DNA from 2 places in the Geodermatophilus sp. SYSU D00696 genome. Region 1 is predicted to be linked to the other one. Evidence: riboswitches for the same ligand, from Rfam matches in the RefSeq annotation. Region 1 holds a riboswitch; the other holds the start of a gene.

The links. A riboswitch is a leader RNA that binds a small molecule or an ion and turns the genes downstream of it on or off. The one in region 1 is predicted to bind S-adenosylmethionine.
Region 2: linked by a shared signal. The riboswitch ahead of thrC (threonine synthase) and the one ahead of ACI79O_RS20280 (bifunctional o-acetylhomoserine/o-acetylserine sulfhydrylase) in region 1 are both predicted to bind S-adenosylmethionine.

Annotation. Positions count from the first base shown of each region.
Region 1 is NZ_JBJGYY010000040.1:29,150-33,892, forward strand. It holds gene ACI79O_RS20270 (hypothetical protein) at 1-481, shown strand, start outside; gene ACI79O_RS20275 (nitronate monooxygenase) at 507-1,553, shown strand; SAM riboswitch class IV at 1,575-1,692, shown strand; gene ACI79O_RS20280 (bifunctional o-acetylhomoserine/o-acetylserine sulfhydrylase) at 1,735-3,027, shown strand; gene metX (homoserine O-acetyltransferase MetX) at 3,029-4,150, shown strand; gene ACI79O_RS20290 (threonine aldolase family protein) at 4,382-4,743, shown strand, end outside.
Region 2 is NZ_JBJGYY010000002.1:285,769-290,511, reverse strand. It holds gene groL (chaperonin GroEL) at 1-1,039, opposite strand, end outside; gene ACI79O_RS03080 (cold-shock protein) at 1,307-1,507, opposite strand; gene thrC (threonine synthase) at 1,717-3,018, opposite strand; SAM riboswitch class I at 3,031-3,152, opposite strand; gene ACI79O_RS03070 (HAD family hydrolase) at 3,674-4,510, shown strand; gene ACI79O_RS03065 (ABC transporter permease) at 4,500-4,743, opposite strand, start outside.

The DNA of each region.
Region 1 (4,743 bases):
CACCGGCGGACCCGGCTCCGGCGGCGACCCGGCCGCCCGCGGCCGCTTCGGCCTGTCCGTCCTGCGCCGCACGCCCGGCCACATCGGACGGGCCCGCACCTCGACCGTGGTGCTGGTCCTGCTCTTCCTCGGCCTGGGCCTGCTCTACCTCTACGTGCGGCCCGCCCCGGCCGGCACCGACCCGGCGGGCACCACGACGGTGACCACGCCCGCCCCCGCGCCGGCCGGCACCACGCCGCCCGCCACCGAGGCCCCCACCACCGAGGCCCCCACCACCGAGGCGCCCACCACCGAGGCGCCCACCACCGCGGACCCAACCAGCGAGGCGCCGGCGACCACGCCGGAGGAGACCGCCCCGCCGACGACGGAGCCCCCGGCCGGCACGACCGGGGAGACGCCGTCCGAGCCGGTCCCGACGACCACCCGCGGGCCGGCGACGACGCCCGGGTCGGGACCGACGACCGTCTCCCCGCCCGGCTGACCCGGACGGGCGGAGGATGAGCGGCATGGTCCTGGGACTGCGCCGGCCGGTCGTGCAGGCACCGATGGCCGGCGGGCCCTCCACGCCCGCGCTCGCGGCTGCGGTGTCCGAAGGGGGCGGGCTGGGCTGCCTCGCTGCCGGGTACCGGACGCCGTCGGCGGTGCGCGAGGAGGTGCACGCCGTCCGGGCGCTGACCGGGCAGCGGTTCGCGGTCAACGTCTTCCTGCCCGGACCGCCGGCCGACGCCGACGCCGTGCGCCGCTACGCCGAGCGGCTCCGGCCCGAGGCCCGGCGCTGGGGCGTCGACCTGGGCGAGCCCCGGGCCGACGACGACGCCTGGGAGGACAAGGTCGCCCTGCTCGCCGAGGAGCGGGTGCCGGTGGTCTCGTTCACCTTCGGCCTGCCCCGCCCGGACGTGGTCGCCGCGCTGCACGCCGCCGGGTCCACCGTGCTCGTCACCGTCACCACCCCCGAGGAGGCGGTCGCGGCCCGCGACGGCGGCGCCGACGCGCTGGTCGTGCAGGGCATCGAGGCCGGCGGGCACCGGGGCGGACCGTCCGACCGGGACGGCGAGGGCGAGTACGGGCTGCTGCCGCTGCTCCGCCTCGTCGCCCGGGCCGTCGACCTGCCGCTGGTCGCCGCCGGCGGGATCCCCGACGGCGCCGCCGTCGCCGCGGTCCTGGTGGCCGGGGCGGAGGCCGCGCAACTGGGCACGGCGTTCCTCCGCTGCCCCGAGGCGGGCACCGCCCCGGCGCACCGCGAGGCGCTCACCACCTCCGGGCGCACGGCGCTGACCCGCGCCTTCAGCGGCCGGCGCGCCCGCGGGCTGGTCAACCGCTTCCTCACCGAGCACTCCCCCGCCGCCCCGGCGGCCTACCCCCAGGTCCACCACCTGACCTCGCCGCTGCGCGCGGCGGCCCGGCGGGCCGGCGACCCCGGGGGGCAGAGCATGTGGGCCGGGCAGGCGCACCGCCTGGCCGAGGCCGTCCCCGCCGCCGAGCTGGTGCGGCGCCTCGACGACGACGCCCGGGCCGCGCTCGCCCGCGTGCACCCCGGGAACGACCGCCGCTGACCTGGGCTATCGTCGGGGCAGGCTCACGAGAGGCAGCGCGAAGCACCTGGCTTGCTGCCCGGCAACCTCTTCCTCCGTCTGAGGTGCTCCCAGGGGAAGAGCCGGCCGTGCGGCGCCCGCTGCCCGGCAAGGACGGAGCACCTGTGCGCCGCAGGTCCTCCGGAGCGAGAGGAGACGGCGCGTGACCGACCCGAAGAGCTGGAGCTTCGAGACCCGGCAGATCCACGCCGGCACCAGCCCCGACCCCACGACGGGCGCCCGGGCGCTGCCCATCTACGCCACCACCAGCTACCAGTTCCGCGACACCCAGCACGCCGCGGACCTGTTCGCGCTGGCCGAGCTGGGCAACATCTACACGCGGATCATGAACCCCACGCAGGACGCGCTCGAGCAGCGCGTGGCCTCCCTCGAGGGCGGGGTCGCGGCGCTCGCGGTGGCCAGCGGCCAGGCGGCGGAGACCCTCGCACTGCTCAACGTCGCCGAGGCCGGCAGCCACGTCGTCGCCTCCGCCTCGCTCTACGGCGGCACGTACAACCTGCTGCACCACTCGCTGCCCAAGCTCGGCGTCGAGGTCTCCTTCGTGGAGGACCCCGACGACCCGCAGAACTGGCAGGCGCTCGTCCGCGAGAACACCAAGGCGTTCTACGGCGAGTCGATCGGCAACCCCAAGGGCGACGTCCTCGACATCGCCGCGGTCGCCGAGGTGGCCCACCGCAACGGCGTGCCGCTGATCGTCGACAACACCATCGCCACGCCCTACCTGGTGCGCCCGCTCGAGCACGGCGCCGACGTCGTCGTCCACTCGGCCACCAAGTACCTCGGCGGCCACGGCACCGCGATCGCCGGGCTCATCGTCGACGGCGGCGGCTTCGACTGGACCAGCGGGAAGTTCCCCGGCTTCACCACGCCGGACCCGACCTACCACGGCGTCGTCTACGCCGACCTCGGCGCCCCGGCCTACGCGCTCAAGGCCCGGGTGCAGCTGCTGCGCGACCTCGGCCCGGCGATCAGCCCGTTCAACGCCTGGCTGGTCGTCCAGGGCATCGAGACGCTGTCGCTGCGGATGGAGCGGCACGTGGCCAACGCCCAGCGGGTGGCCGAGTTCCTCGAGGCCCACGACGAGGTGGAGTCGGTGCACTACGCCGGCCTGCCGTCCTCGCCGTGGTACGCCGCCCACCAGCGCTACGCCCCGAAGGGCGCCGGGGCGGTGCTCGCCTTCGAGATCCGCGGCGGGATCGAGGCCGGCCGGCGGTTCGTCGAGGGCCTGGAGCTGCACAGCCACGTCGCCAACATCGGCGACGTGCGCAGCCTGGTCATCCACCCGGCGTCCACGACGCACTCGCAGCTGACCGCGGAGGAGCAGCTGACCACCGGCGTCACGCCCGGTCTGGTGCGGCTGGCCGCCGGCCTGGAGGGCATCGAGGACATCCTGGCCGACCTCGAGGCCGGGTTCCGCAGCGCCAAGGGGGCCTGACGTGACGGGGGTGAGGGACGCCCCGGCGTCCCTCACCCCGCCGCACACCGGCGGGTGGCGCGACGGCGACCCCACCGGGGACCGGCTGTTCCTCGACCTGGACGGCCCGGTCCGGCTGGAGCGCGGCGGGGTGCTGCCCGGCGTCCGGGTCGCCTACGAGACGTGGGGGACGCTCGCGCCCGACGGCGGCAACGCGGTGCTGGTCGAGCACGCGCTGACCGGCGACAGCCACGTCACCGGCCCCGCCGGACCCGGCCACCCGACGCCGGGCTGGTGGGCGCCGCTGGTCGGGCCGGGCGCGCCGCTGGACACCGACCGGCTCTTCGTCGTCTGCGCCAACGTGCTCGGCGGCTGCCAGGGCACCACCGGGCCGTCGTCGACGGCGCCCGACGGCCGCCCGTGGGGATCGCGGTTCCCCGAGGTGACCGTCGCTGACCAGGTGCTGGTCGAGGCCGCGCTGGCCGACGCGCTCGGCGTCCGCCGGTGGGCCGCCGTCGTCGGCGGGTCGATGGGCGGCATGCGGGCGCTGGAGTGGGCGGTCGCGCTGCCCGACCGGGTGGCCGGGCTGTTCTTCCTCGCCTCGGGTGCCGCGGTCACCGCCGACCAGCTGGGCACCCAGACCACCCAGCAGGCCGCCATCCGCGCCGACCCCGCGTGGGCGGGCGGTGACCACCTCCCGGGTCCGGGACCGGTCGCGGGCCTCGGTGTCGCGCGGCGGATCGCGCACCTCACCTACCGCAGCGCGTTCGAGCTCGAGGAGCGGTTCGGCGCCACGGTCCAGGACGACGGCCGCTTCGCCGTCGCCTCCTACCTCGACCACCACGCCGACAAGCTCGCCCGCCGCTTCGACGCCGGCAGCTACGTGGTGCTCACCGAGGCGATGAACACCTGGGACGTCGGCCGCGGCCGCGGCGGCGTGGAGGCGGCGCTGGCCCGCGTGACGGCCCGCGCCGTCGTGGCCGGGGTCGACAGCGACCGGCTCTACCCGCTGGGGCTGCAGCAGCGGGTGGCCGACGCGCTCGGGGTGCCGCTGCGGGTGCTGTCCTCGCCGTACGGGCACGACGGCTTCCTCGTCGAGGCCGACGCCGTCGGCGCGCTGGTGCGCGAGCTGCTGGGCACCTGAGGTCCCGCTTCCCCTCCCCCGGGGGGGGGGGGGGGGGGGGGGGGGGGGGGGGGGGGGGGGGGGGGGGGGGGGGGGGGGGGGGGGGGGGGGGGGGGGGGGGGGGGGGGGGGGGGGGGCGGGGCGGAGCCCCCCCGGCGCCCCCCCCCCCCCCCCCCCCCCCCCCCCCCCCCCCCCCCCCGCTCACGGGGGCCCGGACGGGCGAGATCACGGGATCTCGGCAGACTGGCGCGCGTGACCGACCTCGAGGAGCTGCGCGCCACCTGCGACCGGGCGCTGTCCGGACACGGGCCGGTGCGGGCCGCGGAGCTGCTGGCCACCGTCCCCGCCGACACCGCGGTCGACCGGTACGGGAGCGGCGGCGTCGTCGCCGAGCTCGAGGACGAGGTGGCCGCCCTGCTGGACAAGCCCGCGGCGGTGTACCTGCCCAGCGGCACGATGGCGCAGCAGGCGGCGCTGCGGGTGCACGCCGGGCGCACCCTGCGGCGCACCGTCGTCGCCCATCCCCAGTGCCACCTGTTCCAGCACGAGGGCGGGGCGCTCGAGCGGCTGCACGGGTTGGTCCCGCGGCCGGTCGGCGACCGCAACCGGCTGCT
Region 2 (4,743 bases), on a different contig from region 1:
TCTGGTTCACCCGGCCGGCGATCTGGTCGGTGTCACCGGCGCCCTCGACGATCGTCGTCTCGTCCTTGGTGACGACGACCTTGCGGGCGCGGCCGAGCAGGGCGACGTCGGCGGTGTCGAGCTTGAGGCCGACCTCCTCGCTGATGACCTGGCCACCGGTGAGGATGGCGATGTCGGCGAGCATGGCCTTGCGGCGGTCGCCGAAGCCGGGGGCCTTGACGGCGACCGACTTGAACGTGCCGCGGATCTTGTTCACGACCAGGGTCGCGAGGGCCTCGCCCTCGACGTCCTCGGCGATGATGGCCAGCGGCTTGCCCGACTGCATGACCTTCTCCAGCAGCGGGAGCAGGTCCTTGACCGAGCTGATCTTGCTGTTGACGACGAGCACGTACGGGTCGTCGAGGACGGCCTCCATGCGCTCGGCGTCGGTGACGAAGTAGGGCGAGATGTAGCCCTTGTCGAAGCGCATGCCCTCGGTGAGCTCGAGCTCGAGGCCGAAGGTGTTGCTCTCCTCGACGGTGATGACGCCTTCCTTGCCGACCTTGTCCATCGCCTCGGCGATGAGCTCACCGATGGCGGTGTCGGCGGCGGAGATCGACGCGGTGGCGGCGATCTGCTCCTTGGTCTCGACGTCCTTGGCGCTGGAGAGCAGGTGCTCGGTGACCGAGGCGACGGCCTTCTCGATGCCCTTCTTCAGGGCCATCGGGTTGGCGCCGGCGGCGACGTTGCGCAGACCCTCGCGGACGAGCGCCTGGGCCAGCACGGTGGCGGTGGTGGTGCCGTCACCCGCGACGTCGTCGGTCTTCTTCGCGACCTCCTTGACCAGCTCGGCGCCGATCTTCTCCCAGGGGTCCTCGAGCTCGATCTCCTTGGCGATGCTCACACCGTCGTTGGTGATGGTGGGAGCGCCCCACTTCTTCTCGAGGACGACGTTGCGGCCCTTGGGGCCGAGCGTCACCTTGACGGCGTCGGCGAGGGTGTTCATGCCCCGCTCGAGGCCGCGGCGCGCCTCTTCCTCGAAGGCGATCATCTTGGCCATGTGGTGATGTCCTCCATGCATGGATCGCTGCACGGCCGGGACCGGCGCCCGCGACGGACGACACCGGCGCCGCGGACACTCCTACGGCCCGCGCTCCGGTGCCTCACCGTTCCGACCTGATTGGCACTCGGCACTGTCGAGTGCCAACCCGAAGTCTGGCACTCGCCCCTGCCGAGTGCAAGAACGGGGGGTGGGCGCCGGCTGTTCCCGGAACAGCGACGGCCCGGTCCCCGCGCGGGGGACCGGGCCGTGGCGCGGTGCCAGGAGTCAGGCGACGCGGACGCCGTCGGCCTGCGGGCCCTTCTCGCCCTGGACGACCTCGAAGGTGACCCGCTGGCCCTCGTCGAGGCTCTTGTAGCCGTCCATCTGGATGGCCGAGTAGTGGACGAAGACGTCCTGGCCGCCGTCGACGGCGATGAAGCCGAAGCCCTTCTCGGCGTTGAACCACTTCACGGTGCCCTGTGCCACGTGTGCTCCCACGGTGCGTGCGTGCGGACGGTTCCCCGTGGTCCGGGGACCGGGGTACAGCTCTTCCGCCCGTCGGACACGTGCGTGGAACTGACGACCGCGCGAGACGGTACAACAGGGACGCCGTCGTGGGGAGATGCCGCACACACGACTCGGGGACGACCGGGCGGGGATGTCACCCGCCGGATCGACGGCCCCGAGCGTACGCCTCAGCCGATGAGGCCCGCCGACCGGACCGACCGCAGCGACGGCTCCACCCGGTGCGTCGGGCCGACCACCGGCGTGAGCGGGTCGAGGGTCTTGAGGCCCTCGCCGGTGTTGAGGACGACGGTCTCCCGCGCCGGGTCCAGCCGGCCGTCCTCGACCAGCTGCCGCAGCACGGCCACGGTCACGCCGCCGGCGGTCTCGGCGAAGACGCCGGTGGTGCGGGCGAGGTCGCGGATGCCCTGGACGATCTGCTCGTCGCCGACCCGGCCGACCGCGCCGCCGGTGCGCCGGATCGCGTCGAGCGCGTAGGGCCCGTCGGCGGGGTTGCCGATGTTCAGTGACTTGGCGATGCCGGTGGGCTTGACCGGCTTGACGACGTCCCAGCCGTTGTCGAAGGCGGTGGCGATCGGGTCGCAACCGGCCGACTGGGCGCCGAACACCCGCCACTCGGTGGCCTCGACGATCCCGGCGGCGGCCAGCTCGCGGAAGGCCTTGTCCACCTTGGTCAGCAGCGAGCCCGAGGCCATCGGGATCACGACCTGGGCCGGGATCCGCCAGCCCAGCTGCTCGGCGATCTCGTAGCCCATCGTCTTGGAGCCCTCGGCGTAGTAGGGCCGCACGTTCTGGTTGACGAAGGCGGTGTCCTCGAACTCGTCGGTCTCGGCGAGCTCGCTGGTCAGCCGGTTGACGTCGTCGTAGGAGCCGTCGACGGCGACCAGCGTCTGCCCGTAGACCGCCGACTGCACGACCTTGCCCGGCTCGAGGTCGGCCGGGATGAAGACGAACGACGGGATGCCCGCGCGGGCGGCGTGCGCGGCCACGGAGTTGGCCAGGTTGCCGGTCGAGGCGGCGGCGATCTTCCGGTAGCCGAGGCCCTGGGCGGCCGTGGCGGCCAGCGACACCACGCGGTCCTTGAACGAGTGCGTGGGGTTGCCCGAGTCGTCCTTGACCCACAGCCCGCCGGTGACGCCGAGCTCGGCGGCGAGCCGGTCGGCGCGCACCAGCGGGGTCAGGCCCGGGTCGAGGGAGACGCGGTCGGCCGGGTCCTGGCCCACCGGCAGCAGCGCGGCGTAGCGCCAGATGTTCTGCGGGCCGGCCTCGATCTGCTCGCGGGTCACCGACCGGAGGGCCCCGGGGTCGTAGTCGACCTCGAGCGGGCCGAAGCACTCGGCACAGGCGTGCTCGGCGATCAGGCCGAAGGTGGCGCCGCAGTTGCGACAGACGAGGCCGCGGGCGGGACTGGGCGGGACCGGGCCACGCGCGTGCACGTCGGCCTGGGCGGATCCGGGAGCGGTCAGGGTCATGCGACGACTACCTCCTCATCTTCCCCGCGGCGGGCCGTCGAGCCGCGCGGGACGGAATTGGCACCTCTCGCCGCTCGCGCGGCGGGTTGCCGGGGCTTCGCCGGGCCGTGTCCCTCTGCCCCTCTGGATGAGTGGAACGCCGGCGACTCTACCCACCCGGCGTCGGCGACCCGGGGTCGGCACGGCGGGCTCCGGCCTCGACACGGCCGCGGGCGCGGGCGCGGGATGCGGGCTCCCGCCCGACCTGCGAGGAGGCCGTGCACACCGGTCGGGCACGCCGCCCCTGGCCGGGGCCGGCCCTCGCGCTCCTCCTCGCCGTGACGGGCTGCGCCGGCGAGGACGCCCGGCCGGCCTCCTCCCCCGCTGCCTCGAACACCGTCTACGCGGTCAGCGCCGCGGGAGCGCTGCCCACGCTGCACGACGGTCCCGCCGTCGAGGTGGTGCTGCGGAGGCGGCCCGCGCGGTGCGACGTCCACGCGCTCGGGGAGAGCCACCGCACCGGGCTGGTGGAGCTGGTGGTCGCCCTCGGGAGGCCGCGCCCCGGCGGGTGGTGGTCACGCCGGACCAGGAGGTCCGCCGCCGGCTGGAGACGTTCGCGGTGGACACCTGCCGGGCGCGTCCGGACCGAGCGGGGCCGCAGGTGAGGATGTGCGCCATGTCCCCGGCCGCAGCGCGCATCGTCTACACCGACCTCGACGGCACCATGGTCGGCCCTCGGGGGTCGTTCTGGCACGACGCCGGCGGGTCGCCCACCGCGGAGCCCGCGGCCGCGCTGCTGGAGCTGCACACCGCCGGGGTCGCGCTGGTGATCGTCAGCGGGCGGACCGCCGACCAGGTCACCGAGGCCGGGCGGATCTTCGCCGCCGACGGCGCGATCGCCGAGCTGGGGTCGCTGGTGACCTGGCGGGGCGGGCGCGAGCGCCACCACCTCACCGGCGAGCTGCCCCCCGAGTACGCCGGCCGCACGCCGATGGACGTGATGGCCGAGCTCGGCGTCGTCGAGGCGCTGTGCGCCGCCCACCCCGGCCGGCTGGAGTGGCACGCGCCCTGGCACGCCACGCACGAGGGCGACGCGCTGCTGCGCGGCTACGTCGACCCCCTCGCCGTCGACGCCTGGCTGGCCGAGCGCGGGCTGGGCTGGCTGACCCTCAACGACAACGGCGCCATCCCGGCGTCGGCGCGGCTGAGCCTGGCGCCGGAGGGGCAGCTGGCGCGGGTCTACCACCTCATGCCGCGCGGCATCTCCAAGGGCGCGGCCATCGCCTGGGACCTCGAGCGGCGCGGCCTGGACCCCGCCGACGCCGTCGCCATCGGGGACAGCGCCAGCGACCTGGACATGGCGCCCGCCGTCGGCCGGCTGTGGATCACCGCGAACGGCGCCGAGGTCGAGGGCATGGCCGGGCTGATGGACGCCGTCCCCAACGTGTCGGTGACCGACGGCGCGATGGGCGTCGGCTGGGCCCAGGCGGTCCGGAGCTCGATCAGCTCGTGACGTCGCGGCGGGAGAAGTGGCGGAACGCCAGCGCGGTGAAAACGGCGACGTAGACCAGCGACTGGACCACCCCGCGGAACAGGTCGGAGGAGTCGACCGGCGTCTGCAGCAGGTCGGTCCAGGCGAAGGACTCCGCGGTGGGGAACCAGTCACGGATCGCGCCGAGCTGCTCGACCTGGTCGAGGATCGAGAAGACGATCGTGGTGAACACCGCGCCGCCGACCGCGGCCAGG